DNA from 3 places in the Devosia beringensis genome. Region 3 is predicted to be linked to each of the others. Evidence: predicted binding sites of a transcription regulator. Region 3 holds the regulator's gene; each other region holds the start of a gene.
What was found. Region 3 encodes LexA, which represses DNA repair genes until DNA is damaged. Its sites were predicted from a motif close to TGTTCNNNNTGTGTTCNG; they were not measured.
Positions count from the first base shown of each region.

Region 1: GDR53_RS01910 (ATP-dependent helicase) is a predicted target of LexA. The motif match lies at 5,586-5,603, and genes of this name have one in related genera.
Region 2: GDR53_RS10275 (helicase-related protein) is a predicted target of LexA. The motif match lies at 5,731-5,748, and genes of this name have one in related genera.

Region 1 covers NZ_CP045422.1:371,445-382,106, forward strand. The annotation lists gene GDR53_RS01895 (flavin reductase family protein) at 1-50, shown strand, start outside; gene GDR53_RS01900 (DUF6894 family protein) at 143-424, shown strand; gene GDR53_RS01905 (NAD-glutamate dehydrogenase) at 848-5,527, shown strand; gene GDR53_RS01910 (ATP-dependent helicase) at 5,640-7,706, shown strand; gene GDR53_RS01915 (class 1 fructose-bisphosphatase) at 7,786-8,733, shown strand; gene GDR53_RS01920 (AGE family epimerase/isomerase) at 8,834-10,105, shown strand; gene nadC (carboxylating nicotinate-nucleotide diphosphorylase) at 10,174-10,662, shown strand, end outside.
Region 2 covers NZ_CP045422.1:2,097,846-2,108,507, reverse strand. The annotation lists gene GDR53_RS10310 (cell division protein FtsX) at 1-197, shown strand, start outside; gene GDR53_RS10305 (lysophospholipid acyltransferase family protein) at 306-1,115, shown strand; gene GDR53_RS10300 (hypothetical protein) at 1,270-1,593, shown strand; gene GDR53_RS10295 (gamma-glutamylcyclotransferase) at 1,590-2,138, opposite strand; gene GDR53_RS10290 (DUF2125 domain-containing protein) at 2,296-3,267, shown strand; gene GDR53_RS10285 (prephenate/arogenate dehydrogenase family protein) at 3,264-4,211, opposite strand; gene GDR53_RS10280 (pyridoxal phosphate-dependent aminotransferase) at 4,208-5,302, opposite strand; gene GDR53_RS10275 (helicase-related protein) at 5,851-8,943, shown strand; gene GDR53_RS10270 (RNA-binding S4 domain-containing protein) at 8,947-9,360, shown strand; gene fdxA (ferredoxin FdxA) at 9,513-9,851, shown strand; gene GDR53_RS10260 (queuosine precursor transporter) at 9,949-10,635, opposite strand.
Region 3 covers NZ_CP045422.1:3,847,632-3,858,293, reverse strand. The annotation lists gene GDR53_RS18760 (peptidylprolyl isomerase) at 1-500, shown strand, start outside; gene trpE (anthranilate synthase component I) at 540-2,045, shown strand; gene GDR53_RS18750 (anthranilate synthase component II) at 2,127-2,726, shown strand; gene trpD (anthranilate phosphoribosyltransferase) at 2,723-3,745, shown strand; gene trpC (indole-3-glycerol phosphate synthase TrpC) at 3,742-4,554, shown strand; gene moaC (cyclic pyranopterin monophosphate synthase MoaC) at 4,554-5,030, shown strand; gene GDR53_RS18730 (molybdopterin molybdotransferase MoeA) at 5,027-6,229, shown strand; gene GDR53_RS18725 (FG-GAP-like repeat-containing protein) at 6,232-8,355, opposite strand; gene lexA (transcriptional repressor LexA) at 8,606-9,319, shown strand; gene GDR53_RS18715 (YybH family protein) at 9,319-9,696, shown strand; gene GDR53_RS18710 (GyrI-like domain-containing protein) at 9,725-10,222, opposite strand; gene GDR53_RS18705 (DUF2155 domain-containing protein) at 10,345-10,662, opposite strand, start outside.

The DNA.
Region 1 (10,662 bases), 570 kb from region 3:
CCCTGCTCTGGCAGCGGCACCATTATCACCGACTGGGCGGGCTCGACTGAGGGTCCGATTGCTGGCAGGCTGCACAAAAGCTTGCCGATAATGCCGCTTCGGCGCGGCGATGAGAGGTTCCGGGATCGCCCGGAAAGAGCGCGTGCCAAAATTCTACTTTCACTACCGCACCGATGACGAACTGATCGAGGACAAGACCGGGAGCGAGCTGCCGGACCTGGAAGCAGCCGAGCACAATGCCGCGGCTTTGGCCAAGGCGATCGTCGAACGCGCCGCCAGCAAGGGCGACGATACGCGGGTGCCGCGCTCGATCGAGATTACCGACGCGGCGGGCGAGGAAGTGCTCTATCTGGTATTCTGGGCCGGTCCGAAGCTGGGTGAAGACCCGGGGTCAGCCATGGACCCCGGCACGACGGTGCATTGACGGCAGACAGTAAATCAGGCGTGGCCGGTGACCGTGACGATCAGCACGAGGGATGCGGCCAGACCGGCATAGGCGAGAAACTTTGTGGTGTAGGTCAGAAACTTGGGCATGTTGGACATGTGAGGTTCCTACTCGCATCGCATGCCTAACACTACCACAGTGGTCGTGTATTGCAAGCGATGCCGATGGCCGCCAAACGGGCCCGGGAGAAACGCTTTGCTCGAATTGACGGCAAATCGGGAAAAACCACGCCGTTCTCATGCCCGAGCCGGCCCAAGCGCAACTTCATTCCAGAACCTTACCGGAGCCTTAATGCCGACACGGCGTCATCGGGGTTTGGTTTTGGCCTGATATTGGCCAAAGGCATGGCAGACAGGGGCGCGGACGGGCCCTAGAGTGGACGCGAAGCTGAGGAGTCGCCGGATGAATGTGGTACTAGCCAATCGCCCTGTCCTGCTGGAACGCGCCGCGGCGCTGGCAAGCGAGGACGCCGGCTTTGCCCAGTTCTTCCGGGCGGCCGTGCTGGCCACCGACAGCGAGGACCTGTCGCGGCAGGCGCCGGACCGGTTCGAGGCCATCCTGCGGCAGTCCTACGCGCATCTGCAGGCCTATGACGGCGCCGGCAGCCGCCTGAGCGTGACGCCGCCGGCCCAGCCGGGCGATCCGCTGGTGCTCGACATTGTCTCGCCGGACATGCCCTTCATTGTCGATAGCGCGCTGGCCGCGCTGCGGGCTGCCGGCGGCACGGTGCGGCTGTTTGCCCATCCGGTGGTGCGGCAGGCCAATGGGCAGGCGCTCAGCGTGCTGCATATCCACAGCGACCCGGTCAGCGACGTGCCGGCGCTGGTAGCGGAAATCGACAGCACGATGGGGGACGTGGCCCGGGCCGTGCAGGGCTGGCAGCCCATGCTGGAGCGGCTGCGCCGCAGCATTGCCGAGCTGGGCCGGCTCAAAGCCAGCCAGATCGATGAATCGCTGCGCTTTCTCGACTGGCTGGCCGAGCACAATTTTACGTTCCTGGGGATGCGGGAATATCGCATTGCCGGCGACGCGCTGGTGCCGGTGGCCGGCAGCGGGCTGGGCATGCTGACCGACCCCGAGGTCAAGGTGCTGCGCAGCGGGCCGACCTTTGTGGAATCAACGCCGCAGCACGCCGCCTTCATCGCTTCGGCCGAACCGCTGCTGGTGACCAAGGCCAATGTGCGGGCGCGGGTTCACCGGCGCCAGCACATGGATTATGTGGGCATCAAGATCTATGACGGCGCCGACCAGGCGGTGGGCGAGCTGCGCATTGTGGGCCTGTTCACGGCGCAGGCGCTGGCGACGCCGCATACCGACGTGCCGATCATAAGGCGCAAGATTGCCGAGGTGATGCGCAAATCGGGCGTGGACCCGATCGGCCATGACGGCCGTGCGCTGCTGAGCGCGCTCGACTCCTATCCGCGCGACGAGTTGTTCCAGATCGGCGTCGACCAGCTGTTCGAATTCGCCACCGCCATTGCCGCACTTTACGACCGGCCGCGCGTGCGGGTGCTGCCGCGCATCGATCGGTTCGACAATTTCGTCTCCATCCTGGTCTATGTGCCGCGCGACCGCTATGACGGCGCCGCCCGCGAGCGCATCACGGCCTATCTGGCCGAGGTCTATGACGGCCGCGTCTCGGCCTTTTATCCGCACTTCCCCGAGGGGGAACTGGTGCGGGTGCATGCCATTATCGGCCGGGTGGGCGGGAAAACGCCACAGCCCAGCCGCCATGAGCTCGAAGCCCGGGTCGATGCGCTGACCAGCAATTTCGGCGACCTGCTGATGGCCACGGCCGAGGATCCGGCGACAATCAGCGACTACCGCATGGCGTTTTCGGCGGCCTACCAGTCGCGCAATTCTGCCGAGGTCGCGCATGGCGATATCGCCGTGTTGCGGGAACTGGGCGACAGCACCCGGGTCGCGATCAAGCTGCGCGAGCGCGTGGGGGGCGACGGGGCGCTGGGGCTCAAATTCTACCACCGCGAGCACGCCATTCCGCTGAGTGACCGGGTGCCGATGATCGAGGCCTTCGGCTTCCGCGTGATCGACGAGCGCACCTATACGATCAACCCGCGTGACGGGGTGACGCGCTATCTGCATGACATGGTGCTGGCGACCGCCGATGGCAGTTTTTTTGACATTGCGACCAATGGCAAGGCCGTGGAAGACGGCCTGCTGGCGGTGTGGGACGGGAAGGCCGAGAGCGACCAGCTCAATACGCTGGTGAGCCGAACCGCGCTGGGATGGACCGATGCCGCTCTGCTGCGGGCGCTGTCGCGCTATCTGCGACAGATCGGGATTTCCTATTCGCAGCGCTATATCGCCCAGGTGCTTGTGAACCAGCCGGCGGCGGCCGAAGGGCTGGTCGCCCTGTTCAATGCGCTGCACGATCCGGCCGAGAGTGACCGCGCGGCCAAGGCCGATGCGGCAAGGGCACGGATCGAAGCGGCGCTGGATGCCATGACCTCGCTGGACGAGGACACCATCGTGCGCCGCTACCTCAACCTGATGGAAGCGGCGGTGCGCAGCAATGCGTTCCAGCGCGATGGGCAGGGCAATCGCCTGCCGGCACTGGCGATCAAGTTCGACAGCGGCAGGGTGGACGGCATGGTGGCGCCGCGGCCCTATCGCGAGATTTCGGTCTATTCGCCGCGGGTCGAAGGCATCCATATGCGCTTTGGCGCGATTGCCCGCGGCGGGCTGCGCTGGTCGGACCGGCCGGAGGATTTCCGCACCGAGGTGCTGGGCCTGGTCAAGGCGCAGCAGGTCAAGAATGCCGTGATCGTGCCGGTCGGCGCCAAGGGCGGTTTCGTGCCCAAGCGCCTGGTGGCGGGGATGCCGCGCGAGGCGTTCCAGGCTGAGGGCGTGGCCAGCTACAAGATCTTTGTGGGGGCACTGCTCGACGTCACCGACAACCTGGTCGAGGGTGCCGTGGTGCCGCCGCGCGACATGGTGCGGTGCGATGGCGACGACCCCTATCTGGTGGTGGCCGCCGACAAGGGCACGGCGACCTTCTCGGACACGGCCAATGGCATTGCCACCGGCCGGGGCTACTGGCTGGGCGACGCCTTCGCCTCGGGCGGCTCGGCCGGCTATGATCACAAGAAGATGGGCATCACCGCGCGCGGCGGCTGGGAGGCGGTAAAGCGCCACTTCCGCGAAATGGACCGCGACATCCAGACCGAGCCCTTCACCGTGGCCGGCGTCGGCGACATGAGCGGTGACGTGTTCGGCAATGGTATGCTGCTCAGCCCGCAGACGCGGCTGGTAGCGGCCTTCGACCACCGCGACATCTTCATCGATCCGACGCCCGACGCGTCCACGAGCCTGGCGGAGCGGCTGCGGCTGTTCGCCCTGCCCCGCTCGAGCTGGCAGGATTACAATACGGCGCTGATTTCGCGCGGCGGCGGGGTGTTTTCGCGCAGCCTCAAAGCCATTCCGCTGACGCCCGAGATGAAGACCCTGCTTGGCCTGACCGTGGACAGCGCCACGCCGAGCGCAGTGATGACGGCGATCTTGAAGGCCGATGTCGACCTGCTGTGGTTCGGCGGCATCGGCACCTATATCCGCTCGGCGCTCGAAACCAATGCCGAGGTGGGCGACCGCGCCAATGACGGCATCCGCATCACCGGCACGGAAGTGCGCGCCAAGGTGGTGGGCGAAGGCGCCAATCTGGGGGTAACGCAGCGCGGGCGCGTGGACTATGCGCTCAAGGGCGGGCGCATCAATACCGACGCCATCGACAATTCGGCCGGGGTGAATTCGAGCGATCTCGAGGTCAATATCAAGATCGCGGTGGCGCCGCTGCTGGCCGACGGCACGCTGGATATCACGGCGCGCAATGCGTTCCTCGTGACCATGACCGACGAGGTGGCCGCGCTCTGCCTGCGCAACAACTATCTGCAGGGACTGGCGATCTCGCTGGCCGAGCGGGCGGGCCTGGCCGAACTGCCCGACCATCGCGAGCTGATCGCGGGGCTCGAAGTACGCGGCCTGCTGGACCGGACGGTGGAATTTTTGCCCAGCGAGACGGTGCTGGACACGCGCGCCACGACCGGCAAGGGACTGGTGCGGCCGGAGCTGGCAGTGATCCTGGCTTATGCCAAGCTGGTGCTCTATGCCGACCTGCTGGACGGGCATGACATGGACGACGTCTATCTGGCGGGTGAGCTCTATCGCTATTTCCCCGATACGCTGCACCGGGTTTATCCCGAGGCGGTGACACGGCACCGGCTGAAGCGCGAAGTCATCGCCACCGTGCTGGCCAATGCCATGATCAATCGCGGCGGCCCGGCCTTTGTCAGCGAGCTGACGGCGGCGACCAGCGCCAGCCCGGGGGAAGTGGCGCTGGCCTATGCCGCCACGCGCGACGCCTATGGGCTGACCGATCTCAATGCCGCGATCGACACGCTGGATACCGCGGTGGATGGCGCAGTGCAGCTAGGGCTTTATGCCGAGGTCATGGCACTGCTGCGGCAGGAGAGCCTGTGGTTCCTGCGCAATGCCGATGTGACGCAGGGGCTGAGCGGGCTGGTGGCCCGGCACGGGGCCGGCGTCACCGCCCTGCGCGCGATGATCGCCCATACCCTGCCCGCCTCGCTGGCCGAAGGTGTCGCGGCGACAGCGCAGGCGCTGGTGGACAAGGGCGTGCCCGAGACCATAGCGGAGCGCATCGCCGAGCTGCCGGTGCTGGGCTATGCCAGCGATATCGTGCTGGTGAGCGAGCGGGCCGGCGTTGCCGTGGGCGATGGCGCGGCGGCGTTTTTCGGGGTGTTCGAGGCGTTCTGGCTCTGGCCGGTGATCGCCCAGAGCCGGGCCCTGCTGCTCAACGACCGGTTCGACCGCATGGCGCTGGACCGGGCGCTGGCCAATCTCATGCGGGCGCAGCGCGACCTGACGGCCGATGTGCTCAAGGCCGCAGGCGCCACGGTGACCGCCAAGCTGGCGGACTGGCAGGCGCGGAACGCAGCGGGGATCGCGCGGACGGCCACGGCAGTGGCCGAACTGACGCAGGGCTCGCTGACCGTGTCGCGGCTGACGGTGGCGGCCGGGTTGATGGCCGATCTGGCGCAGGAATAGCCCGGACTCGCCCTGCCCCATCATGCCGGGGCGGGGCCGGCCTGGCCCTTCACGGCTTGCGAACAAAAGCAGAATAGACTCTTTTGGACCGGCAACCCAAAGGTGCCGATTCGTGCTTGCCAGCCCCCATTATCTTGACGTGCTCAACCCGGAGCAGCGCCGCGCCGTCGAGCATGGCACGGGCGAGGCGGCGCCCGGTCCGCTGCTGGTGATTGCCGGCGCCGGATCGGGCAAGACAAATACGCTGGCGCATCGGGTGGCGCATCTGATCGTGCAGGGCGCCGACCCCAGACGCATCCTGCTGATGACGTTTTCGCGGCGGGCGGCCATCGAGATGAGCCGGCGGGTGGAGCGCATTGCGGGCCAGGTGCTGGGCACCAGCGCCGGGACGGTGACTGACGCGCTGAGCTGGGCCGGGACCTTTCATGGCATCGGCGCGCGGCTGCTGCGCGAGCATTCCAGCCAGATCGGGTTGGACCCGGCCTTTACCATCCATGACCGCGAGGATTCGGCCGACCTGATGAACCTGGTGCGGCATGAGCTCAAACTCTCCGAGGCCAAGAGCCGCTTTCCCACCAAGGGCACGTGCCTTTCCATCTATTCGCGAGTGGTCAATGCGCAGGACGAGCTGGACGCGGTGCTCAAGGCCAGCTTTCCTTGGTGCGCCATGTGGGGTGCGGAGTTGCGCGAACTGTTCAGTGGCTATGTTGCGGCCAAGCAGAGCCAGAACGTGCTCGATTACGACGACCTGCTGCTCTACTGGGCCGGGATGATGGCCGAGCCGGCCATGGCGGCCGAGGTGGCGGCGCGCTTCGACCATGTCCTGGTCGATGAATATCAGGACACCAACAAGCTGCAATCCTCGGTGCTGCTGGCGCTGCGGCCGCAGGGGCATGGGCTGACGGTGGTAGGCGACGATGCGCAATCGATCTATTCGTTTCGGGCCGCGACGGTGCGCAATATCCTCGACTTTCCCGATGCCTTCACGCCGCCGGCCGCCATCGTGACGCTGGACCGCAATTACCGATCGACGCAGCCGATCTTGAGCGCGGCCAATGCGGTGATCGAGCTGGCCAGCGAGCGCTTTACCAAAAACCTGTGGACCGAGCGGCAGTCGGACGCCAAGCCGCTGCTGGTGACGGTGCGCGACGAGGCAGACCAGGCGCGCTATGTGGTGCACAAGGTGCTCGAGGCCCGCGAGGCCGGCATGACGCTCAAGAGCCAGGCGGTGCTGTTCCGCACATCGAGCCATGCCGGGCCGCTCGAAATCGAGCTGACGCGGCGCAATATCCCTTTCGTCAAATTCGGCGGGCTCAAATTCCTCGACGCGGCCCATATCAAGGACCTGCTGGCGGTGCTGCGCTGGGCGGAAAATCCGCGCGACCGGGTGGCGGGCTTTCGCGTGCTGCAATTGCTGCCAGGTGTCGGACCGGGCACGGCCGGACGGGTGCTGGACGCCATGGCCAGCGGGCCGGACCCGATCTGGGCGCTGGGGGAAATCCCGGTGCCGCCGCGGGCCGGCGAAAGCTGGGCTGGACTGGTTGAATTGATGAGGCGGCTGGCGCGGCGCGATGCCGGCTGGCCGGTGGAACTGGGCTATGCGCGGCTCTGGTATGAGCCGCTGCTGGAGCAGGCCTATGACGACGCCATGGTGCGGGTGCAGGACATTATCCAGCTCGAGCAGATCGCCGGGGGCTATCCGAGCCGCGAGCGCTTCCTGACCGAGCTGACGCTGGATCCGCCGGACGCCACCAGCGATCAGGCGGGCGTGCCGCTGCTGGACGAGGATTATCTCATCCTCTCGACCATCCATTCGGCCAAGGGGCAGGAATGGAAGGCGGTGCATGTGCTCAATGTGGTGGATGGCTGCATGCCGTCGGACCTGGGCACCGGCTCGACGCATGAACTGGAGGAGGAGCGGCGGCTGCTTTATGTGGCGATGACGCGGGCGCGCGACGAACTCAACCTGATCGTGCCGCAGCGGTTTTTCGTGACGCAGCAGGCCAAGCATGGCGACCGGCACCTTTATGCGCAGCGCAGCCGGTTCATTCCGCGCGCCATGGTGGGGCTGTTCGAGGATATATTGTGGCCGCCGGTGAGCCCGGCGCATATCGAGGGCCTGTCGCCGGCGCCGGTGCGGATGGATATTTCGGCGCAGATGCGGGGCATGTGGAAGTGACCCCATGCCAAAGTCGGATTGTGTAGCGGCCCGGGATGGGGAGAGTGAGGGCGTCCTTCTTCCATACAAAGAGCCGCTCATGACCACCCTTTCCGACTGGCTTGCTGCCCAGAATGTTGATCAAGGCCTGGCCTCGGTGATGACCACGATGGCGGCGGCGAGCGTCGAGATTGCCGGCGTGCTGCGGCAGGCGGCGATTACCGGGCAGACCGGGCTGGCCGGGCAGACCAATGTGCAGGGCGAGGACCAGAAGGCCCTCGACGTGATCTCAAACCACATTGTTTTGAATCACATAGGGCAGAACCCGCACATCTCGATTCTGATCTCCGAGGAACTGGACGAGCCGGTTCATCTGCAGAATCAGGGCGCCTATCTGGTGGCGACCGATCCGCTCGATGGCTCGTCGAACCTGGACGTCAATGTCACGGTGGGGACGATCTTTTCCATTCTCGATGCGCGCAAGGGGCTGCTGCAGCCCGGATCGGCGCAGCTGGGCGCGGGATACGCGGCCTATGGGCCGGCAACGAGCTTTGTCATTACCTTTGGGCCGGTAGCGGCGGCGTTCACGCTGGATGAGACCGGCGTGTTCGTGCTGACGACGGCGCAGCTCGGCGTGCCGGCCGCCTCGGCCGAATATGCCATTAACACGGCGCGGGAGCGGCTGTGGGACAGGGCAACCAAGGGCTATGTCGCCGAGAATGTGGCCGGGGAAACCGGGCCGGCCGGCAAGCGCTACAATATGCGCTGGGTCGGCTCGATGGTGGCCGATGTGCACCGGATTTTGATGCGGGGCGGGATATTCATGTATCCGCTCGACAGCGAGAACGCGGCCAAGGGCGGAAGGCTGCGCCTGCTCTATGAGGGCAATCCGATGGCGCTGCTGGTGCAGGCGGCGGGCGGCGCATCGACCACCGGGCAGCAGAGCGTGCTCGATGTGGTGCCCAGCGATATCCACCAGCGGGTGCCGGTCGTGCTGGGCTCGGCGGACGAGGTAAAACGGGTCGAGGCCTGGTACGCGAAGGGCTGAGGCGGTTTTCCAACGACAGGCAAATTGCAACGTTCTTGTTGGGACGCTATAGCTCGGTCCAGTTGAGGTGCCGGCCCCTGTGCGCCGGCCGGGAGCCATGATGACCGACGCGAGCCATACCCTGCCCAAGACCAATTCCAGCCCCTGGTCGAGCCGGCCGTTTCACCGGCAATATCTGATGCGGCAGGCCAATAACCTGTTCGACTTCTTCGAGGGGCCCTCGCTCAACCCCAAGGGCGGGTTCTTCGAGCTCGACGATGACGGCATGCCGCTCAATGAAGACAATGCGGTGCGGCAGATCCATGTCACCACGCGCATGGTGCACTGCGCCGCCATTGGCAGCCTGATCGGCCGCCCCGGCTCGGGCGAACTGCTCGACCATGGCATGGCCTATATCTGGGACAAGCATCGCGATGCCAAGCATGGCGGCTATGTCTGGGGCGTCGACGACAATGGCGTCACCGATGGCTCCAAGCAGGCCTATGGCCATGCCTTCGTGCTGCTGGCCGCGTCGAGCGCCAAGCTGGTGGGGCATCCCCTGGCGGACCAGATGATTGCCGACGTCACGGCAGTGATCAATGCGCGGTTCTGGGACGAGAACGTCGGCGCAATGCGCGACGAATATAGCCAGGACTGGGCGACGCTTTTGCCCTATCGCGGGCAGAACGCCAATATGCACATGACCGAAGCGCTGATGGCCGCCTTCGAGGCGACCGGTGACCGCGCCTATCTGAGCAAGGCCGAGCGGATTGCCGAGCTGATCATTGCCAAGCATGCGGTCCAGCTCGGGCACCGGGTGGCCGAGCATTTCGACGCCAACTGGGCGCTCGACAAGCATTATGAGGGCAATGAGATGTTCCGGCCCTCGGGCACGACGCCCGGGCACTGGCTGGAATGGTCGCGGCTGCTGATGCAGCTGTGGATCCTGGGCGACAAACGGCTGAGCTGGCTGACCGATGCGGCGCGGAACCTGTTCCGCCAGTCGATCGAGCTGGGCTGGGATCACCAGCATGGCGGCTTTTTCTATACGCTGGACTGGGACAACAAGCCGATCATGCGCGAGAAGCTGTGGTGGCCGGTGAGCGAAGCGATCGGCGCTGCGGCGTTCCTGAGCGCCTATGACCGGGACGACTATTTCCAGATCTGGTACCGCAAGCTCTGGGACTATGCAGAGAACCACGTCATCGACCATGCGCGCGGCGGCTGGATGAGCGAGCTGACCGAGGATCTGACTCCGACCTCGCGGCTGTTTGTCGGCAAGCCGGACATCTATCACGCGCTGCAGGCCTGCCTGATCCCGCTCTATCCGGCGACGGGGAGCCTGACCGCGGCGATCATCGCGGCCGACCACACGGTCAAGCAGCACCACTAGGCAGCAGCAGTCGGTTGCCACGGTCAGGCGCGGCGCGTACATCAACGGCACAGCTGAGAGGCCCTGCCATGTCGCGTCCTGACCGCCTGCCTGCCCAATTGCCGCGCCATCTGGTGGAGCGCGCCGTTGCCGCCGCGCTGGAGGAAGATCTGGGCCTGGCGGGGGATCTCACCAGCCAGGCGACACTGACCCCGACAGCGCAGGCGACTGCGAGTCTATCGGCGCGCGAAGGCGGCGTGATTGCCGGGCTGGACCTGGCGGCGGCGGCGTTCCGGCTGGTGGGCGACGGGGTGGTGTTCACGCCGCTGGTGGCCGATGGCGACAGCATTGGCGTCGGTGGCGTGGTGGCGACGGTGACGGGCCCTGCCCGGCTGGTGATGTCGGCCGAACGGGTGGCGCTGAACTTCCTCAACCACCTCAGCGGCATCGCGACGCTGACGCGGACCTATGTGGATGCCGTGGCCGGAACGGGCGCGCAGATCTGCGATACACGCAAGACGACGCCGGGCCTGCGGGCCTTCGAGAAGTATGCGGTGCGCTGCGGCGGCGGCGCCAAT
Region 2 (10,662 bases), 1.7 Mb from region 3:
TCTTCGTGCTGGTCGGGACGCTGGCGGGCAATATGCTCTCGAGCGAGGCCGGCGCCCAGGTCGGCGTGCTGTTCGGGCGCTTTGCCCTGGGCCTCGATGGTCTTGTCGGCATCGCCGCAGTGATCCCGGTGATCGCCGCGCTCACCGCCATCACCTCGCGGCACACCGTGCGCCGCTACCTCGCCCAGACGTCGTAAACCGCCGCTAGAGTTGTGTTGTCCCGGCGCGCTGGGGCAACACCCTCGCCAAAGCCGCAGCACAACGCTATGACGCTGTCCGGGCAGCCGATCCAGGAGCAAACGACAATGATGGTCTTTCAGGCAATTCGCACCGCGCTGTTCTATGCGCTGTTTATCGGCCAGACCGCCGTCATCGCCATCGTGCTGGGGACCATCGCGCTGATCAGTGGCCGCACTAGGGCCAGCTGGGCCATTGCCGTCTATTGGGGCACCTCGTCGCTGCGTTTTCTGCGCTGGCTGACCGGCGTCAAGACCAAGGTCAGCGGCCTTGAGAACATTCCCGAAGGCGGCTGCATCATTGCCGCCAAGCACCAGAGCGACTGGGATGTGTTTGCCATTTTCCCCTATGCCGGCCGGCCCGCCTATATCATCAAGAAGGAATTGATGAACATCCCCTTCTTCGGCTGGGCCGCCCGCTCGCTCGACTGCATCGAGGTGGACCGGAAGAAGGGCGCCAAGGCCGTGCCCGCCATGATGGCGCAGGCCCATGCCGCCATCGCGCGCGGCTGCCGCATCGTCATCTTCCCCGAAGGCACCCGCCGCGCCCCGCTGGCCCCGCCCGATTATCGCCAGGGCATCGTCCGGCTCTATCTCGAGCTCAATGTGCCCGTGGTTCCCGTGGCGCTCAATTCCGGCCTGTTCTGGGGACGCAACAGCCCCGTCATCTGGCCCGGCACCGCCGAGGCAAAATTCCTGCCCGCCATTGAAGCGGGCCTGACGGCCGATGTTTTTCTGGAGCGACTCAAAAAAGCCATCGAAACCGAATCCGATACCCTCGCGCTCAAGGCAGAGGCAGAGGGGCTTGCCCGCCCGATCGGCCCCGAGCTGCGCAGCCGCTTTGAGGCTCTCAAGCGGCAGCGTTCGAGCGAGGCATGACCACTAGATATTGACGAAGAGGTCAGGCTAACCCATAGATATAGAAATCGGGCACGGCACTGCTTGACATGGATGGCATTTTGTTCTATCTTTGTTCTAATGCAATGCTCGCTTTGGGGATAGCGTGATGGTCGGCAATTACAGCAAAGTCGTAATGCACAGCTTCGGTCGGCAGAGCCATTGGCAGGGTCGCTCCGGGCGGTCCTATGACCTGATCGGCGAACCGCTCGAGCATTTCGCCCTGGGCGATACCGAGCTGCATCTGCTGGCCAAGGGCAGCCATGTGCTCTGGGTGGGCGCCACCACCGACCTGGTCAGTGATCCGCTCAGCCGCTCGCGCTTCCGCCTGGCGCTGAGCTGCGCCGACCGCGTCTTCCGCGTGGTGACACCGGAAAGCCAGACCGAACGCCTCGCCACTATTTACGATCTCGAAGGCGCCGCGCCGCTGGCCGAAGCCCAGGCCGCCGAAGCTGCCTAGGCCGCTTCAGCCCGCAGAATATCGGCCAGGGCCTGCAATTGCCGATCGGCAATGCCCAGCGCCTTGAGGTGGCTGGCCGTATTGAGCACATAGTCGATATTGCGCCCCGAAAGCCCCACCCCGGCCCGCACCATGGCCAGCTGCTGCTCCAGCGACAGCTTGCCGGCAAACTGCTCATGCCGCGCGTCGACCATGAAGGTCAGCGCCATCACCGTGCGACCATCCACCAGATGCACCGGCCTTGTGACGTCGCGATAGACCGCGGTGACCTGCTCGCGCGCCTGCAGATAGGCCTGCACCGCGACCCAGTCGCCGTCGGCGACTTCAAAGACCATGCCGCGGCATGACCCGCCGCGTGCCAGTCCGAACACCAGGCCTGGCCGCTCCTGCGTGCCGCGGTGATGATGCGACACGATGGAGAGGCTGCGATGCGCGCCGCGCAGCAGGCCTTGCTGGGCGCTCACATGGGCAAAGCCGGGATTCCAGATCAGCGAGCCGTAGCCGAAGACCCAGTGCGTGCCGTTTTCGCTGCTGATTTCTGTCATTGTCTTTTCCTGACCCCACACATAGGCACGCTTGCCGGCAAGCGCCATTGCCATGCTGCCATAACCGCCTTGCGCAAGCCGCACGACCCGGTTTGCACCGTCCGCCACGCCGTCGGCCGATGGCGCTTTTCCGCCCTCGGCGCTAAGAATGCCAGCCATGAAGAAACGAATCATTATCCTGGGCATGGTTGTGCTCGCCGTCGTCGTCCTGTGGAGCGCTGCCTGGCTGGTGCTGTCCGGCATGGTCCGGCAGCAGATTGCGCTGCAGGCCGAGGCCGATGGAATAACATCGCCGCAGCTGACCTGCGGCATGCTGACGGTGGGCGGCTTCCCCTTCCGCTTTGACGCCGACTGTACACAGGCCCGCATCGTCAGCGGCGACGCGGTGATCGAGCTGCCCGGCCTGCGCGCCAGCGTGCTGGTCTATGCGCCCACCCATCTGCTGGCCTCCGCTCTGGGCCCGATGCAGGTGACCGATACCTTTACCGGCTCGCGCAACCAGCTCGACTGGTCGGCGCTGGCGGCCAGTATCCGCCTGAGCGACTGGCGCATCGCTCGCGCCTCAATCTCGGGCGAGAATCTGGTATGGGCTGATACGCTGCTGGGCAGTAGCACCATCGCCCAGGCCCCTTTGGCCGAACTGCACCTGTTCGACATTCCCGAGCAGCACGATCCCGATCGCCAGACCGCCGCTTTGGCGGGCTATCTGCGCACCAATGCGCTGGCCTATCCGGGCCTGACGCTGACCGACACCACGGCCGAGGTCCAGCTCGAGCTGACCGGCCTGCCCGACGATGTGCGCAACTGGGGCGCCCCCGACATGCTGATGGCGCTGCAGGCGGCCAATGGCCAGCTCAATGTGGTCTCGATCCACGGCACCGATGCCGATTCCACGCTCGACGCCAGCGGTGCGCTGGCGCTCGATCCGGCCGGGCAGATCGACGGCCAGATCACCATCACCTCGACGGGCGTCGCCGAACGCATCGGCCCGCTGCTCGAAGAACCCTGGCGCACCCTGGTGCTGGGCGCGCCGGCCGCTGATGGCAGCTTTGCCAATCAGCTCAATTTCCGCGATGGGGCCATCCTGTCCGGCCTCGTGCCCATCGCTGCCATCGGCCCGCTCTTTTAGACCTTGTCGTCAGACGCGGGCGCCGGCGGCGCCTCATGCGGCCGGCCGAAATCGGCCGCGGCGGTTTCCTGGCCCGCCGAGATGATCGAGCGGCGAATGGCGCGGGTGCGGGTGAACATGGCCTCAAGCGCCGGCCCGTCGCCGGTGCGCACCGCCCGCTGCAGCACCGAGAGATCCTCGGTAAATCGCCCCAGCATTTCGAGCACGGCATCGCGATTGGTGAGGAAGACGTCGCGCCACATCACCGGATCGGAGGCCGCGATGCGGGTGAAGTCGCGAAAGCCCGAGGCGGAGAACTTGATCACTTCCGACTGCGTGGCTGCCTCCAGATCGGCCACCGTGCCCACGATATTGTAGGCGACCAGATGGGGAATATGGCTGGTAATGGCCAGCACCATGTCGTGGTGGCCGGGCTCCATACATTCGACCTGGCTGCCCATGGCGCGCCAGAAGGCGGCCAGCTTTTCCGTCTCTGCCGCATCGACCTCGGGGCCGGGCGTCAGCACGCACCAACGCCCGGCAAACAGTTCCGGAAAACCCGCCGACGGGCCGGAATGCTCGGTGCCGGCAATGGGATGGGCCGGAATGAGATGGACGCCGGCGGGAATATAGGGCGCCAGCACCTTGACCACATGGCCCTTGACCGAGCCGACATCGGAAACGATGGCGCCGGGTTCGAGGAAGGGCGCGATGGATTTGATGACGCTCTCATAGGCGCCGACAGGCGTGCAGAGGATGACGAGATCGGCGCCGCGCACCGCCTCGGCAGCGTCGAGCGAATAGAGATCGCCCAGCCCGAGCGCGCGGGCCTCATCGAGCGTTTCCTGCTTGCGCGTGGCGATGGCGATGGTGTCGACCAGCCCCTGCCGACGGGCGGCCAGGGCAATCGAGGAGCCGATCAGGCCGATGCCGATCAGGGCGAGCTTGCGAAACTGGACACTCATGCGGTTTTGACCAATGCCTTGATGATGCCGACGACGCCACGCATGGCCTGTTCGGAGCCGATGGAAATGCGCAGACCATGGTCAATGCCATAGGAGGGCCCGATCTCGCGCACGATCAGCCCGCGTTCCATCAGGGCCGTAAAGGCCATGCGCGCATGCTCGGCATCGGGAAACAGCAGCATGACGAAATTGCCCTGGCTGGGCACGACATGGATGTGGTTGGAATCGAGTTCCTCGGTAATCCAGTCGCGCCACTGCGCATTATGCGCCTTGAGCCGGGCGGTGAATTCCACGTCACGCGTTGCCGCTGCCGCGGCCAGCTGGCCTGGGAGGTTGACATTGAACGGCCCGCGCACGCGGTTGATCACGTCCACCAGTTCGGGTGAACCAAACAGCCAGCCGATCCGCGCTGCCGCCAGACCCATCTTGGAGAAGGTGCGCACCATGACGACGTTTTTCGTCTCGGCGACCAGCGCCTGGCCGACGGCGAAATCCTCGGCCGTGACATATTCGGCATAGGCATTGTCGATGACCAGCAGGATGTCCGGGCGCAGGCCGGCATGCAGCCGCCGCACCTCCGCATCGCTAAGATAGGTGCCGGTGGGATTGTTCGGATTGGCCAGCCAGACGATCTTGGTGCGGGGCGTTACCGCCGCCAGCAGCAGGTCGACATCGGCGGTGTAATCGACCTCATCGACCATGACGATTGATGCGCCGGCCGCCTTGGTGATGATGGGATAGACCGAAAAGCCATAGCGGTTCATCACCGCCTCGTCGCCTGCGCCCAGATAGCACTGGGCGATCAGGTGCAGCAGGTCATCCGAGCCATTGCCGCAGACGATAAGGTCGGCATCGAGGCCATGCACTTCGGCCAGAGCCGTGCGCAGCAGGCGCGACGTGCCTTCCGGATAGATTTCCAGCTGTTCGGCCGCCGCGCGGAAGGCCTCAACGGCCTTGGGGCTGGCGCCCAAAGGCGATTCATTGGCCGAGAGCTTGACCGAATTGCTGCCGGCCGCGCCGGATTTGCCGGGCAGGTAGGGCGCAATATCGAGAATGCCGGGCTGGGGAATGGGTGCGCTATCGTCTGACATGATGCCATTTCTGGGCTGAAAAACCGCGCGGACCATAGTCAAACTACCAGGGCTTGGCAAAGCGCTTCTCGCTGATTGTACCCCTGCCCGATGGCGCGGCGCGACCCCTGCCGATTCCATGCCCCTGTCCCGCAACAGGACGGTCAACCGGCTTTATCATGAACGTGCCGCGTCTGCCGCCAGCCGGGCCGGGCAGGCAAACCACAAGGGCAAAGAAAAGTGCCGGCCCGGCGCGTTAACTTTTCCGTCACATTCGCCCTCGGCGCGCCAAAATTCACGCTTTGTTAGGGAAGCTGAACGGATTTGGCGCCTTTCGGGCGGCGATGACAACCGCATGAACCCGCTTGTGCCTGACGCGGGCAGCGACCCACCACAGCTAGCCGTGAACGAACCGGGATTCTGCTGAACACGCCGATTCGGTTCTGTTTCGTTCGCGCCTTGTTCTATTCCCGAACCGCATGGCAAAAAGGTCGCAATGACTGTCCTTTCTTGGGACAATGAAGGCACCCACTCGCAACTGTCGCGGGGACGCCCTACATTGAGGCCAAATGACCTTTGCGCCCGCCCAATCCGTCAAGGCGATCCTTGGCCCCACCAATACCGGCAAGACCTATTTTGCCATCGAGCGCATGCTGGCCCATCCCACCGGGATGATCGGCCTGCCGCTGCGTTTGCTGGCGCGCGAGGTTTATCAGCGCTGTGTCGAACGGGTCGGTGAACAGGCCGTGGCGCTGGTCACCGGCGAAGAGCGCATCGTGCCGGCCAAGCCGCGCTACTGGGTCTGCACGGTCGAGGCCATGCCCACCGATATCCGCGTCGATTGTCTGGCCATCGACGAGATCCAGACCGCCACCGATTTCGACCGCGGCCATGTCTTTACCGACCGCATCCTGCACGCCCGCGGCCTGCATGAGACGCTGCTGCTGGGCGCCGCCACCATGGCGCCGGTGATCCGCAAGCTGCTGCCCGACGCCCAGATCATCGATCGGCCGCGCTTCAGCCAGCTGGTCTATGCCGGCTCCAGGAAGATTTCCCGCCAGCCGCCCCGCTCGGCCATCGTCGCCTTTTCCGGCCGCCAGGTTTACGCCATTGCCGAGCTGATCCGGCGCGAGCGCGGCGGCGCGGCCGTGGTCATGGGCGCGCTCAGCCCCCGCACCCGCAATGCCCAGGTCGAGCTCTACCAGAATGGCGATGTCGATTTTCTCGTCGCCACCGATGCCATCGGCATGGGCCTCAACCTTGATATCCATCACGTCGCCTTTGCCGATGACAGCAAGTTCGACGGCCGCACCAGCCGGCCGCTGACCCCCGCCGAGCTCGGCCAGATCGCCGGTCGCGCCGGTCGGCATGCCCGCAACGGCACCTTTGGCGTCACTGCCGGCACCGAGGGATTCGACGAGGAAATGGTGATTGCGCTCGAAACCCACGATTTCGAGCCCATCAAAGTGCTGCAATGGCGCAACAACCGGCTGGATTATTCATCCATCCCGGCTTTGCTCAACAGCCTCGAAATGAGTTCGGACAGCCGCACGCTGACCCGGGTGCCAATCGCAACCGACCAGCGCGCGCTCGAATTTGTCGCCCGCAACGAGGCCGGCAAGCTGGCGCGCGGCCTCGATGGCGCCCGACTTTTGTGGGAATGCTGCCAAATCCCTGATTATCAGGGCATTTCACCCGCCAATCACGGCGAAATCGTTACCCATATTTACGCTGATCTGGTCAAGCGGGGTAAGGTGGACGCAGACTGGATTGCCGAGCAGGTCCGCTTTTGCGACAATGCCAGCGGCGACATCGATACTTTGAGCAACCGGATCAAGCAGATTCGGACATGGACCTTCGTCGCCAACCGCAAAAACTGGCTTGCAGACCCTTCACATTGGCGCGAAAAGACCCGAGACATTGAGGACCGGCTGAGTGATGCGCTGCACGAGCGCCTGACCCAGCGCTTCGTCGACCGGCGCACCAGCGTGTTGCTTCGTCACCTGAAAGACAAACGTATGGCATCTCCCGAGATCAATGAGCGCGGCGAAGTACGGCTGGAAGGCCATCTCATCGGCACGCTTGAAGGCTTCCGCTTTACCCTGGCCCGCAACGACGGCGATGCCGACATCAAGAATCTGCGCTCCGCCGCCGATCAGGTTGTCGCGCCCGAAATCCACCACCGGGCCGAACGCCTGGCGGGGGCGCCCAATGAGGAATTCGTGCTGGCCACCGATGGCCGCATGCGCTGGAAGGGCGACATCGTCGCCGAGCTGATCGAGGGCGACACGCTCTACCGGCCCCGCATCCTGATCCTGGCGGACGAGACGCTGACCGGCACCGACCTCGAACGCGTGCAGGATCGGCTGAGCCTCTGGCTGCGCCATCACGTCAACACCATTCTCGAGCCCGTCATGGCGCTCGAAGCCCCGGCCGATCTCGATGGCGCCGCGCGCGGCATCGGCTTCCAGCTGTTCGAGCATCTCGGGCTCATCCCCCGCAACCAGGTCGCTGACGAGGTCAAGAACCTCGACCAGGACGTGCGCGGCAAGATGCGCAAGCTGGGCATCAAGTTCGGCGCCTATCACATCTACCTGCCGCTCTCGCTCAAGCCCGCCCCGCGCGAACTGGCGCTGATCCTGTTTGCGCTCAAGAATGGCGGCGTGCGCCAGCCCGGCGTCACCGATATCCCCCACATCGTGCTGAGCGGCCGCACCAGCTTTGTCGTCGATCCCGAGGTCGACACCAGGCTCTATGAGATTGCCGGCTTCAAGGTGGCCGGCAAGCGCGCCGTCCGCGTCGATATCCTCGAGCGCCTGGCCGACATCATCCGGCCGCTGATCGCGCTCGATCCGACGCGGCACCAGGGCGAACTGCCCGCCGGCGCCGCCGAAGGCAATGGCTTCCGCGTCACCGTGGAAATGACCTCGCTGCTGGGTTGCTCGGGCGAAGACTTCGCCTCGATCCTCAATTCGCTGGGCTATCGCGTCAAACGTACGCTCAAGACGGCAGCGCCAGCGCCGGTTGAGCCCGTGGCAGCGACCCCGGCCGAAGCCAGCGCCGATGCGCCCGCACTTGAAGAGAGCCTGACCGAGGCCCCGGCCAGCACCGATGCCGCCGACGAGGCGCCAATCGAGGCTGTCATGGACGAGGCGACCCCCGCCCAGAGCATGGCCATGCCTGACACGACCATTGTCGAGGCCTCGCCCGCAACCGAGGCGACCACTGGCCAGACGGCACCGGTCGAGCCGGCTGCCCCGGCCGAGCCCGAATATGACGAAATCTGGTCGCCCAGCGGCAAGCGCCCCGAGGCCAAACGGCATGACGGCCGTCGTCGCCCCGAGGGCGAAGCACAGGCCAAGCGTCCCGAGCGCAATCGCTCGACCGCGCCCCGCCGGCCCGAGGGTGAAGTGCAGGACCTGACCAAGGCCCAGCATCTCAACCCCAAGCCGGCCAATACCCGCCCTGCCAATGCCCGGCCCGCCAATGCGCGGCCGGCCAAGCCCGATGCCCGCCCGCACAGCGAAAACCGCCGTCCGGACAGCCAGAAGGGCGAGCAGGCCCGGTTCCAGCAGCCGCGTGAGGAAAAGCGCGAAAAGGCTTTCGATCCCGATAGCCCCTTCGCCAAGCTGGCCGCCCTGCGCGACGGCAAGGCAAACTAGCAATTGGCAGGGCTTGTCGAGCCCGCCGCCCGCAAGGAGCGGCTCGACAAGTTCCTGTTCTTTGCGCGCGCCATCAAGTCGCGCACCCTGGCGCAGAAATACATTGAATCGGGCGCCGTTCGGGTCAATGCCGAACGCACCATCCGCAGCGACCTCAAGGTCGGTGCCGGCGATGTGCTGACCATGGCGCTGCATGAGCGCATCCTGGTCTGGCGCATCATCGATCCGGGCACCCGGCGCGGCCCTGCCAGCGAGGCCCAGACGCTCTACGAGGACCTGTCGCCGCCTACACTGCCCAGGGCCGAGCGATCCCCCTATGAGGCCGCCATCGCGCAACGCGACGACGGGGCGGGCCGCCCGACCAAGAAGGAACGGCGCGACACCGACCGGTTTCGCGGCGGGGATGACGAGCCCTGACAAATTTTGCTGCCTGCGCCACCCAACGCGCCAAACCCTGCCCCCTGCCAGCCTTGCAGCGCCCACAGAAAAAGTTTAGCAACGGAGCCGTTGAGACCTGCCGCGCCGCGCCAACCGCGCTGGCCCGGCTTCTGTTCGGGATGCCCGCCTAGATGACCTATATCGTCACCGACAACTGCATTGCCTGCAAGTACACCGATTGCGTCGAAGTCTGTCCGGTGGACTGCTTTTATGAGGGTGAGAACATGCTGGTGATCCACCCCGACGAGTGCATCGACTGTGGCGTCTGCGAGCCCGAATGCCCGGCCGAAGCCATCAAGCCCGATACCGAAAGCGGGCTCGACCACTGGCTCGAGGTCAATACCAAATTCGCCTCGCTCTGGCCCAACCTGACCGAGCGGCGCGATCCGCTGCCGCAGGCCAAGGAAAAGGACGGCGAGACCGGCAAGTTCGAGAAGTACTTCTCCGAGGCGCCTGGCGAAGGCGACTGAGATCTTCCGTCTGCCGCTTTGCCCAATACCCCAAACAAAAAACCCGACATCAGCCTGAGGCCGATGTCGGGTTTTTCAGTCTATGGCGTCGCTTGGCCTAGGCGCGGGCGCCCAGCGGCGGCAGCGGCCTGATCCTGCCCATCAGCAGGCGATAGGGCGCCAGCAAGAGGAGGGCGGCAAGGAACTTGACCAGGAAGTCGCCGGTCGCCAGCGAGGTCCAGAGCGGCACGTCGGGGCCCAGGCCCAGCCAGGGCGCCGGAAAGCCCAGCGACCCATCGGCAAGGCCGAACAGCGCGTCCACGCCGGCCAGCGCCGGCGCAAAGGCTACCGAGAAGAAGATCGTGGTATCGATCAGCGAACCGAACAGCGACCCCACCAGCGGCGGCAGGTACCAGGCCCTGGCCGCGCGCAGCCGCGAGAACACGGCGATATCGAGCAACTGCCCGACCAGGAAGGCCGTGGCCGAAGCCAGCGCAATGCGCTGCGTCGTTGCCGGACCGCCCTGGGGGTTCCAGGGCAGGGGCTGATAGCTGAGATAGAGCGAGACGCCCAGACCCACGGCAAAGCCCACCAGCACGACCAGGCGGGCACTGCGCGCGCCGTCAAACCGGTTGGTGAGATCGGTGATGAGGAAGGCAAAGGGGAAGGTGAAGGCGCCCCAGGTCAACAGGTCCGCCAGATTGACCGGGCCGAGCTGGGCCTGCAGCGGATAGAGCACGAGAATATTGGAGGCCGCGACGACAACGACCATGGCGGCAATAGCCGCCAGCAAGCGAGCTAGCATAACAATGCACCTCTAGAAGGCCGCCAA
Region 3 (10,662 bases):
TCTATTTCGACCTCACCGCCATCTCCCCGGCCCGCGACCAGACGCTCGAGGAAGTCCGAGACACGGTTGCCGCGGACCTGACTGCCCAGCGCATCAATGATGCCCTGCTGGCGGCCAGCGCCGAGGCCGTGGCGAACCTAGACGCCGGCACGCCGATTGCCGATGTGGCGGCCAGCTACAATGTGTTCCCCCAGCTCAGTGCGCCGTTCACCCGCTTCGGTGCGCCCGATTCCAGCATCGACGATGTCGTGGCCGGTGCCGCCTTCGCCGGCGACGAGACGCACCATGACGCCGTACAGAACCAGGCGGGCGAGCATATCGTCTTCCAGGTGGTCGATATCCTGCCCGCCGATGCGCCGCTCGCCACCGATGCCCAGGCCAGCCTCGAAAACGAGGCCCGCGTCGGGCTCTATGGCGAATTCGTCACCGCCATCCGCGACGATGCCGGCCTGCGCATCAACCAGCAGGCCCTGCAGCAGACCCTCGATACCGGCCTCTAGAGCCGCTCCGTAACAAAGACCTAACTGGACACGATCCCGATGGACGACGATTTTCAGCGCTTCTCTGACCACTATGAGGCCGGGAAATCGCAGATCGTCTGGCGGCGCATCGTGGCCGATCTGGAAACGCCGATCGGCACCTATCTCAAGCTGGCCGAGGGCCGTCGCAACACCTTCCTGCTCGAATCGGTGCAGGACGCCACGGTGCGCGGGCGCTATTCGATCATCGGCACCCAGCCGGACGTGATCCTCAAGGTCGAGGCCGGCGCCGCCGCCATCAACCGCTCGGCCCAGCTTGATGAGCATGGCTTCGAGCCGGTCACGGCGCTGCCGCTCGATGCCCTGCGGGCGCTGGTGGCCGACAGCAAGATCGAGGTGCCCGCCGGGCTGCCGCCCCAGTCGGCCGGCGTCTATGGCTATCTCGGCTATGACATGGTCCGCTATATGGAAGTGCTGCCCAACAGCAATCCGGACCATCTGCAGACCCCCGAGGCAGTGCTGATGCGCCCCTCGCTGCTGGCCATCTTCGACACGCTCAAGGACGAACTCTATCTCACCGCGCCAGTCTATGTGCGTGACGGCGTCTCGGCCCGCCAAGCCTATGAGGCCGCGCGCAGCCGCATCGACGACGCCATTGCCCGCCTCGGCAGAGCCATGCCGACCACGCCGGCTCTGCCGGATCTGGAAAACATTGCCGTCACCAGCAATACGTCCAAGGACGCCTACTTCGCCATGGTCGCCAAGGCCAAGGACTACATCACTGCCGGCGACATCTTCCAGGTCGTGCTGAGCCAGCGCTTCTCGGCCGATTTCAGCCTGCCCCCGACCGCGCTTTATCGGGCACTGCGCCGCACCAATCCCAGCCCCTACATGTATTTCCTCGATTTCGGTGGCTTTGCCATTGCCGGATCGAGCCCGGAAATCCTGGTGCGGGTGCAGGATGGCGAGGTCACCATCCGCCCCATTGCCGGCACCCGCAAGCGCGGCGCTACGCCGACCAAGGACGCCGAAATGGCGGCCGAGCTGATGAGCGACCCCAAGGAACTGGCCGAGCACCTGATGCTGCTCGACCTGGGCCGCAACGATGTCGGCCGTGTCGCCAAGATCGGCACGGTCAAGGTCACAGACAAGTTCTTCCTCGAATACTATTCGCACGTGATGCACATCGTCTCCAATGTGGTGGGCGTGCTCGATCCGCAATATGACTTTGTCGACGCCCTCTCGGCCGGCTTCCCCGCCGGCACCGTCTCGGGCGCTCCAAAAGTGCGGGCCATGGAGATCATCGACGAGCTGGAAAGCTCGCGGCGCGGCATCTATGGCGGCTGCGTCGGCTATTTCGGCGCCGACGGCACCATGGATACCTGCATCGTGCTGCGCACCGCCATCATCAAGGATGGCAAGCTCCATGTGCAGGCCGGCGCCGGCATTGTCGCCGACAGCGTGCCCGAGCTCGAGCAGATGGAATGCGAAAACAAGGCGCGTGCCCTTTTCAGCGCCGCCGAGGAAGCGCTACGCTATGCTGGCGAGGCGAGGATCGGGCAATGACACGCATAGGCACAGTGGGAACGCGATGGCGGGGCTGGTTCTGAACCGCTTCACCAGAACCAGCTTTCAGGGACAGGCCCAATGACCAAGACCCTCGTCATCGATAACTACGACAGCTTTACCTACAATCTCGTCCATTTCCTGGGCGAACTGGGCGCCGACATCACTGTGGTGCGTAACGACAAGATTACTCTTGATGAAATCGCCGCCATGGCGCCGCAGGCCATCGTGCTCTCGCCCGGTCCCTGTACGCCCAATGAGGCCGGCATTTGCCTGGCGCTGATCGAGCGCTTCCAGGCCGACATCCCCATCCTGGGCGTCTGCCTGGGCCATCAGGCTATCGGCCAGGCCATGGGCGGCGACGTCATCCGCGCGCCCCATCTGGTGCATGGCAAGACCTCCAAGATCCACCACACCGGCAAGGGCCTGTTCCGCGGCCTGAACAACGACTTCGAGGCCACGCGCTACCACTCGCTCATCGTCAAGCAGGACACCCTGCCCGCCACGCTCGAAGTCACCGCCACCACCGACGACGGCCTGATCATGGGCATGCAGCACAAGACCCTGCCCCTCCATGGCGTGCAGTTCCACCCCGAAAGCATTGCCAGCGAAAACGGCCATGCTTTGCTGCAGAATTTCCTCAACCTCGCCCGCGACTTCAACCTCAAGCGAGCCGCGTGATGGATATCAAGCAAGCCCTCCACAAGATTGCCGACCGCAAGGACCTGACCGGCGAGGAAATGCGCGGCGTCATGCGCATCATCATGGCCGGCGAGGCGACACCGAGCCAGATCGGCGCCTTTCTGATGGGCATGCGCATCAAGGGCGAGACAGTCGGCGAAATCGCCGCTGCCGTCTCCATCCTGCGCGAGCAAATGGTCCCGGTCATCGCCCCTGACGGCGCGATCGACATTGTCGGTACCGGTGGCGACGGGCTGGGCAGCCTCAATATCTCCACCAGCACCGCCCTGGTCGTCGCAGCCGCCGGCGTGCCGGTGGCCAAGCATGGCAACAAGGCCCTCTCCTCGCGTTCGGGCGCCTCGCAGGTGCTCGAAGCGCTGGGCGTCAAGCTCGACCTGACGCCCGAGCAGATCGGCACCACCATTGCTGAGGCTGGCATCGGCTTCATGTTTGCCCCCAGCCACCATCCCGCCATGCGCCATGTCGGCCCGGCGCGCGCCGAGCTCGGCGTGCGCACGCTGTTCAACCTGCTCGGGCCGCAATCCAACCCGGCCGGCGTACGGCGCTACCTGCTGGGCGTCTATGCCGAGCAATGGGTCGAGCCCGTTGCGGCGGCGCTGCTGGCCAACCGGGCCATCAAGGCCTGGGTGGTGCATTCAAGCGAAGGGCTGGATGAACTCTCGACCTCCGGCCCCAATTTTGTGGCCCAGATCGCCAATGGCGACCTGCGCAGCTTCGAACTGCATCCCGAACAGGTGGGCCTGTCGCTGACCGATCCCAGGGATCTGCTGGGTGGCGAGCCGGCCGACAATGCGGCCGCCATGCTGGCGCTGTTTGACGGCGCCCCGGGCGCCTATCGCGACACCGTGCTGCTCAATGCCGGCGCGGCCCTGCTGGTGGCCGACAGGGTGGGCAGCATCGAAGACGGCATTGCCCTGGCGCGCGACGCCATCGACAGCGGCAAGGCCAAAGACACACTCGCCCGCCTCGTGGCGGTATCGAACGGACAGCAGCAATGAGCGACATTCTCAAGCAGATCGAAATCTATAAGCGCGAGGAAATCGCCGCCGCCAAAGCCATGCGCCCCTGGGCCGAAGTGGTGGCGCAGGCGCATGACCAGACGCCGACCCGCGGCTTCCTCAAGGCGCTCAAGGCCAAGCGCGCCAATGACGAATTCGCCCTCATCGCCGAGGTCAAGAAGGCCAGCCCGTCCAAGGGCCTGATCCGGGCCGATTTCGATCCGGCCGCCATTGCCCGCGCCTATGAGCTGGGCGGCGCCGCCTGCCTCTCGGTGCTGACCGACCGGCCGAGCTTTCAGGGTTCGCCCCGCTTCCTCATTGAGGCCCGCGCCGCCGTCAGTCTGCCGGTGCTGCGCAAGGATTTCCTGTTCGAAACCTACCAGGTCGCCGAAGCCCGCGCCTGGGGCGCCGACTGTATCCTGATCATCCTGGCCGCCGTCGGCGACGACGTGGCCCGCTACCTGCTCGACGCTGCCGAGGAGTGGAAGATGGACGCGCTGGTGGAAGTGCATGACCAGCTCGAGCTCGATCGCGCTCTGGCCCTGGGCGCCACGTTCATCGGCATCAACAACCGCAACCTGCGCACCTTCGAGACGACGTTGGACACCTCGGTCAACCTGGCCGTGGGCGTGCCCAAGGGCACCTTCCTCGTCAGCGAGAGCGGCATCCTCGATCATGCCCATCTGCTCAAACTCAATACCGAAGCCGGCATCGGCACCTTCCTCGTCGGCGAAAGCCTGATGCGGCAGGACGATGTCGCCGCCGCCACCCGCGCGCTGCTGCACGGCGCCGTCGGGGCCCCCGCCTGATGGCGAGCGAACTCACCCATCTCAACGACAGGGGCGAGGCCCATATCGTTGATATCAGCCACAAGCCGGCGACGCGCCGCCGCGCCGTGGCGCAGGCTCGTCTGGTCGGCCAGCCCCACACCATTGCCACCATCATGGGTGGCGGGCTGAGCAAGGGCGACGCCCTGGCCGTGGCGCGCATTGCCGGCATCATGGCCGCCAAGAAGACCAGCGAGCTGATCCCGCTCTGCCACCCGATCGCCCTGACCAAGGTCGCCATCGAGATTTCCGAATTCGGTGAAGACGCCATCCTGATTCTGGCCAGCGCCGAAACCACCGGCCCCACCGGGGTGGAAATGGAGGCGCTGGTCGCCGCCTCGACCGCCGCGCTGACGCTCTACGACATGGCCAAGGCCATTGATCGCGCCATGGTGATCACCGATCTCTGCCTGCTGGAAAAATCCGGCGGCGCCTCCGGCGACTTCGTGCGCGCATGAGCCTGCTCCCGGTCGAGGACGCCATTGCCGCCATCCTGGCCCGTGTGCCGGCCCCGACCGGCGAAAGCGTCCCGCTGGCCGAGGCCGCCGGCCGGGTGCTGTTCGCGCCCATCGTGGCAACGCATGACCAGCCGCCCTTTGATGCCAGCGCCATGGACGGCTATGCCGTCCGTTCGGCCGATATCGTGCCAGACCATGCCCTCACCCTGATCGGCATGTCCCAGGCCGGCGCCGGCTTTGCCGGAGCGGTCAGTCCCGGCGAGACCGTGCGCATCTTCACCGGCGCGCCGGTGCCGGCCGGCGCCGATGCCGTGATCATGCAGGAAGACGCCACTGTTGATGGCCCCCTGGTGCGCTTCTCCAGCACCCCGCAGCCGGGGCGCAGCGTCAGGGCTAGGGGCAATGACTTCGCCACCGGCCAGATCCTCGTCGAGTCGGGCACGCGGTTAACGCCCATGCAGCTGGCCGTCGCCGCCGCGGCCAATGCAGCTGCCCTCACCGTCGCCAAACGTCCCCGCATTGCGCTGCTGGCCACCGGCGACGAACTCGAATTGCCCGGCACAGAGCTGGGGCCCGACCAGATCGTCGCCTCCAATAGTTTTGGTCTGGCCCCGCTGCTGGCGCCTTACGCCGATACCGTCACCGACCATGGCATTGCCCGCGACGACCGGGATCAGCTGCGGGCAAAGCTCGTTGCTATCTTTGCCGATGAGCCCGACATCCTGATCACCACCGGCGGCGCCAGCGTCGGCGATCATGACATCGTCCAGGAAATCCTGCTCGAGCTGGGCGTGACGCTCGATTTCTGGAAGATCAACATGCGCCCCGGCAAGCCGCTGATGTTCGGCACCCGCGGCAAGACGCTGGTCTTCGGCCTGCCGGGTAATCCAGTTTCGGCCATGGTCACCGCCATCGTCTTCATCAAGCCGGCTCTGCGCGCCTGGCTGGACCATGCCGAACCGGCCCAATGGCGCCTGCCTCTGGCTGCGCCGACCCCGGCCAACACGGCGCGCCGCCACTTCATGCGGGCGCAGCTGGTCCACACCGCTACCGGGCCCGTCCTCATGCCGATCGCCCAGACCGATAGCGGCCACACCGCCTCGCTGGCCCATGCCGACCTGCTGATCATCCAGCCGGAAAACGATCCCGGTCAGCCGGTCGGCGCCATGGCCGAGGCCCTGGTGATCGACGCCTTCTAGCCTCAGGCGAACAGCACGCCCGGATCGGACAGGCCGGAAATGCCATAGAGCAGGATCGAGCCGCCATCGGACAGCGCCAGCACGGTGGAATCGGCAACCATGTCGAAGTCGAAGTCGAAATCCGCCATCGATTCCAGCGTCAGGCCCGCGGCGAAGCGCAACCGGTCCTCGCCGGTGGCAAAATCGATAATCACGTCATTGCCGCAACCCGCGGCAAAGACGAAGACGTCGTCTCCCGTTTCGCCAAAGCATAGATCATCGCCCGCCCCGCCGCGGATGATGTCATTGCCGGTGCCGCCGACGAGCTGGTCATCGCCTTCCCCGCCATTGAGAATGTCGTTACCGGCATCACCCCAAAGCAGGTCATAGCCGGCCCCGCCGCGCAGCAGATCGGCGCCGTCATCGCCCGTCAGCAGGTCGTCGCCCTGCCCCCCGACCACCAGGTCATTGCCGGCGCCGCCGGCCAGCCGGTCCAGGTCGCGGCCTCCATAGATCATGTCGTCGCCGGCCTCGCCGGCCATCAGGTTGAAGCCGTTGCCGCCGCGGATCGTGTCATTGCCATTTTCGCCCAGCAGGACGTCGTCACCATTGCCACCGAAGATGAGGTCATCGCCATCACCACCTTCGATGAGGTCGCCGCCATTGCGGCCCGACAGCGTGTCATTGCCGCCTTGTCCATCGAGGAAGTCGCCGAAGAACGCGCCCGACAGCACGTCATCAAGCGGACCGCCGCCGGCAATCTCCACGCCGTCCAGAATGATCAGCGGCACATCGACCGCGATGCTGCCGCCGCCGGGCGCCTGCGCCGTCACGGTCACCTGCAGCAGCAAGGTGCCGGGGTCGGCCGCGCCCCCGTCGAAGGACAGCGTCAGTGTCGCCGGATCAAAATTCAGCCATTCCGGCAGCGGATTGCCATAGATGTCGGCGGTGAACACCGTCGCGTCCGGCAAAGCGGCGAACAGGCTGGCCGGCAGGACCAGGCTCATGCCCTGCGCCGAAAACGCCGGCACCGGCCGCGTCAGGTCGACTGTGGACGGGTCGCCGGGCTCGTTGCGTAATAGGGTCACTGGAGGAACATGGCTTTCGCCCTGCGCCAGCGAGCCGACCAGTACATCGATATCGCCATCGCCGTCGAAATCGCCACTGGCAACGCCAGTGCCAAAAGTCGCCCCGGCAAAACGCTGCACCTCCACGAAGACACCGTTACCGCTATTTTCAAGGACCACGGTGGGATACGCCGCCCAGGCCGCTGAAATAAGGTCGAGATCACCGTCTGCATCAAAGTCGGCGAGTTCAAGGCGGCCGGGGCCTTGCGCCAGGCGCTGCCCGCTATCGGTAAAGCTGCCCGATCCATCATTTAGAAATATCCGGTCGCCACTGCCGTTGCGTACGCGCGTGGCGATATCGATATCCCCGTCACCATCGACGTCGCCTGCGGCCCCAGCATCAAAGAGGTTTGTCATGTCCTCCGCGTCAGCAAAGGCAATCTGGCTCACAAATGAGCCGGAGCCGTCGTTGACATAAATGAGTTTGCTGTTGGACGAGTGGCTCGTCACGAAATCGAGGTCTCCGTCCCCGTCGAAGTCGGCCACGACGGCGTGGCGCGCACCGGAAATCGGCGCCTCCCAGCCCTGAATAAAGGCACCAGTTCCATCATTGCTGAACAGCCGCGTATGACTATCGCCCACCGATAGGATATCGACATCGCCATCGCCGTCGAAATCGCCGACCTCGACGCTGTAGCCGCTGTCCTCCTCAATCAGCAGCGCACCTTGGGTGAGATTGCCCATGCCGTCATTGAGCCAGATCGTGCCGGGATTGTGGGGGCTGCTGAACACCGCATCCATGTCGCCATCGCCGTCCAGATCGGCAAGCGCCACACTGATCGAATTGGCGTACAGGGAGGCGCCAGCAGTGAACGCGCCCGTGCCGTCATTGGTCAGTACTACCGCGCCACCTGTGGCGACGACAGCGTCCAGATCGCCATCGCCGTCCATGTCGGCAACGGCGATGTCAGCTGCGTTGCCAGTTCCGGCAATGGTCCCCGCATTGTCGAAGTGCCAGCCCGTCTCGACTGGCGGCGCAAAGACCACGGCCCGACCAAAGTTTACAATGCCAAAGTTCAATCTCGCCCCCGCGATAGACTTGCCGTATTCACCTCCCATATGCCGACAACAGAACACAGTCTGTCAATGCTCTGTTAATACAATACTGGCCGCTGGATCGGCGCCCTGCCGCGAAGCAATGCGCAGTCACACCTCACAACTGCCGCCCGGATATCCCTGCAATACAGGCGTGGAACGGATGACTTGCAGAACACAACCGGAACACCTATAGTCGTTCTGTCTATGTTCCGATTCTAATCCCGAGGGGCCCATGCTCACGCGCAAACAACACGAGCTGTTGATGTTCATCCACGAACGGATGAAGGAAAGCGGCATTCCGCCCTCCTTCGACGAGATGAAGGATGCGCTGGATCTGGCCTCCAAATCGGGCATCCATCGCCTGATCACCGCCCTCGAGGAGCGCGGCTTTATCCGTCGCCTGCCCAACCGGGCCCGGGCGCTCGAAGTGCTCAAGCTCCCCGATTCCATGAACCCCTCGCTGGGCGGCCGCAAGGCGCGCTTCGAGCCTTCGGTGATCGAGGGCAATCTGGGCAAGGTAGCCAGCCCCCCTTCGCGCATATCAGCGGCCGAGGACTATGCCAGGCCGATCGCCATTCCGGTCATGGGCCGTATCGCGGCCGGTACGCCCATCGAAGCGATCCAGAACCATTCTCACACCATCATGGTCCCGCCCGAAATGTTGGGCAGCGGCGAGCATTACGCGCTCGAAGTGCGCGGCGATTCGATGATCGATGCCGGTATTTTCGATGGCGACACCGTCTTGATTAAGAAGCAGGACGCGGCCAGCACCGGCGAGATCATCGTGGCTCTCGTGGATGATGAAGAAGCCACCCTCAAGCGCTTGCGTCGCAAGGGTAATACCGTGGCGCTCGAAGCCGCCAACCCGGCCTATGAGACCCGCATCTTCCCGCCCGACCGGGTCAAGATCCAGGGTCGCCTGGTCGGCTTGTTGCGCAAGTACTGATGGCAGCGATCGGCCCCGAAGGCGTCATGGAACGCTACGGGTCGCTGATCAACGAGCACCGGTTCGAGGTCTTGCTGCCGTTGATTGCCCCGGACGCGGTGTTCTGGTTCAACGACGGATCGCATGCCGGCATAACGGCGATTGCCCAGGCCTTTGAATCGGTTTGGGCGGTTCTGCGTGACGAAAGCTATTGGCTGGAAGATCTGCATTGGTTGGCCCGGGATGACCGGGCCGCCGCGTGCATCTACCGCTTTTGTTGGACCGCCACGATCAATGGCCGGGCCGCATCTGGCAGCGGCAGGGGCACGACGGTGCTGCAGTGCCGCGCTCAGGCTTGGCAGATCGTGCATGAGCATTTGAGCGCGGCGCCGGGGTAAGGCATGCCTGAGGGCTGGTTTGACCGCCCTACCCAGCCGTCTTGAACAGCAGCCTTGTCTCCCATTTTGCCGGGTCCGGTTCGGCCGACGGGTCGGTTTCGTAGATTTCGAGGCGACAGGCGAAATGGTCGCCATCGCCTTTTTCCACCACATCCCAGGCAATGCCGCGCTCCTTGGCCCAGCCGATCAGCATGGCGGTGGCGTCATAGAGTCCGTCATAATGACCGGTATGGGTCATGGCCGCATATTTGCCTGCCGGCAATTCGCCGAACTTGATCGCGCCGTCCGGCGCCGCGACCCGGTCGACCGGGACGCCGACCTCGATATCGAGCGTCCTGGCCATGTCGATGCGGCGATAGTTGAAGAACGGCGCCGCAATGGGCGCGACGCCGAGCTTGGCCAGCCCGGCAAACAGCGCCGGAAAGCCTTCATCGGCGGCCTTTTTCATCTCCGCCATGGTGACGGTGAAATCGATATAGGCATAGGGCCTTGCGGCCTGGTCTTGGATGATCGGGGTGGTCAGCACGATGGGCTCCTCTCACTTCTGCTGCGACAGTCTTCTGCCGCTCCCGCACGCTGGGGCGTGGCAGTGTGAGGACGACGATCAGCAGGAGTGGGATTCGACAGGCTCGGAAGAGCGAGCGGCGATCAGTCGCGCGCGTCGGGCGGCGGGATATCGGTGCTGGTCTTGCACTCCACCAGCCACACATCATAGACGGCGTGGTCCACGGCATTGAGCGCCGGGCTGTCGGCAAACATCCAGCCGGTAAAGATGCGCTTGGACGTGCCGGTCAGACTGCGCTGGTCGACCTCGAGAAAGGCCGACACGCGCTGCGCTTCGGTGACGGGGTGGCTGTAGCAGGCGCGCGGGGTGATCTCGAGCGCGCCGAACAACACCGTCTCGTCAATATAGACATCAAAGCGGGTGATGCGGCCGGTGATCTTGTCGAGCCCGGCAAAGGCCGC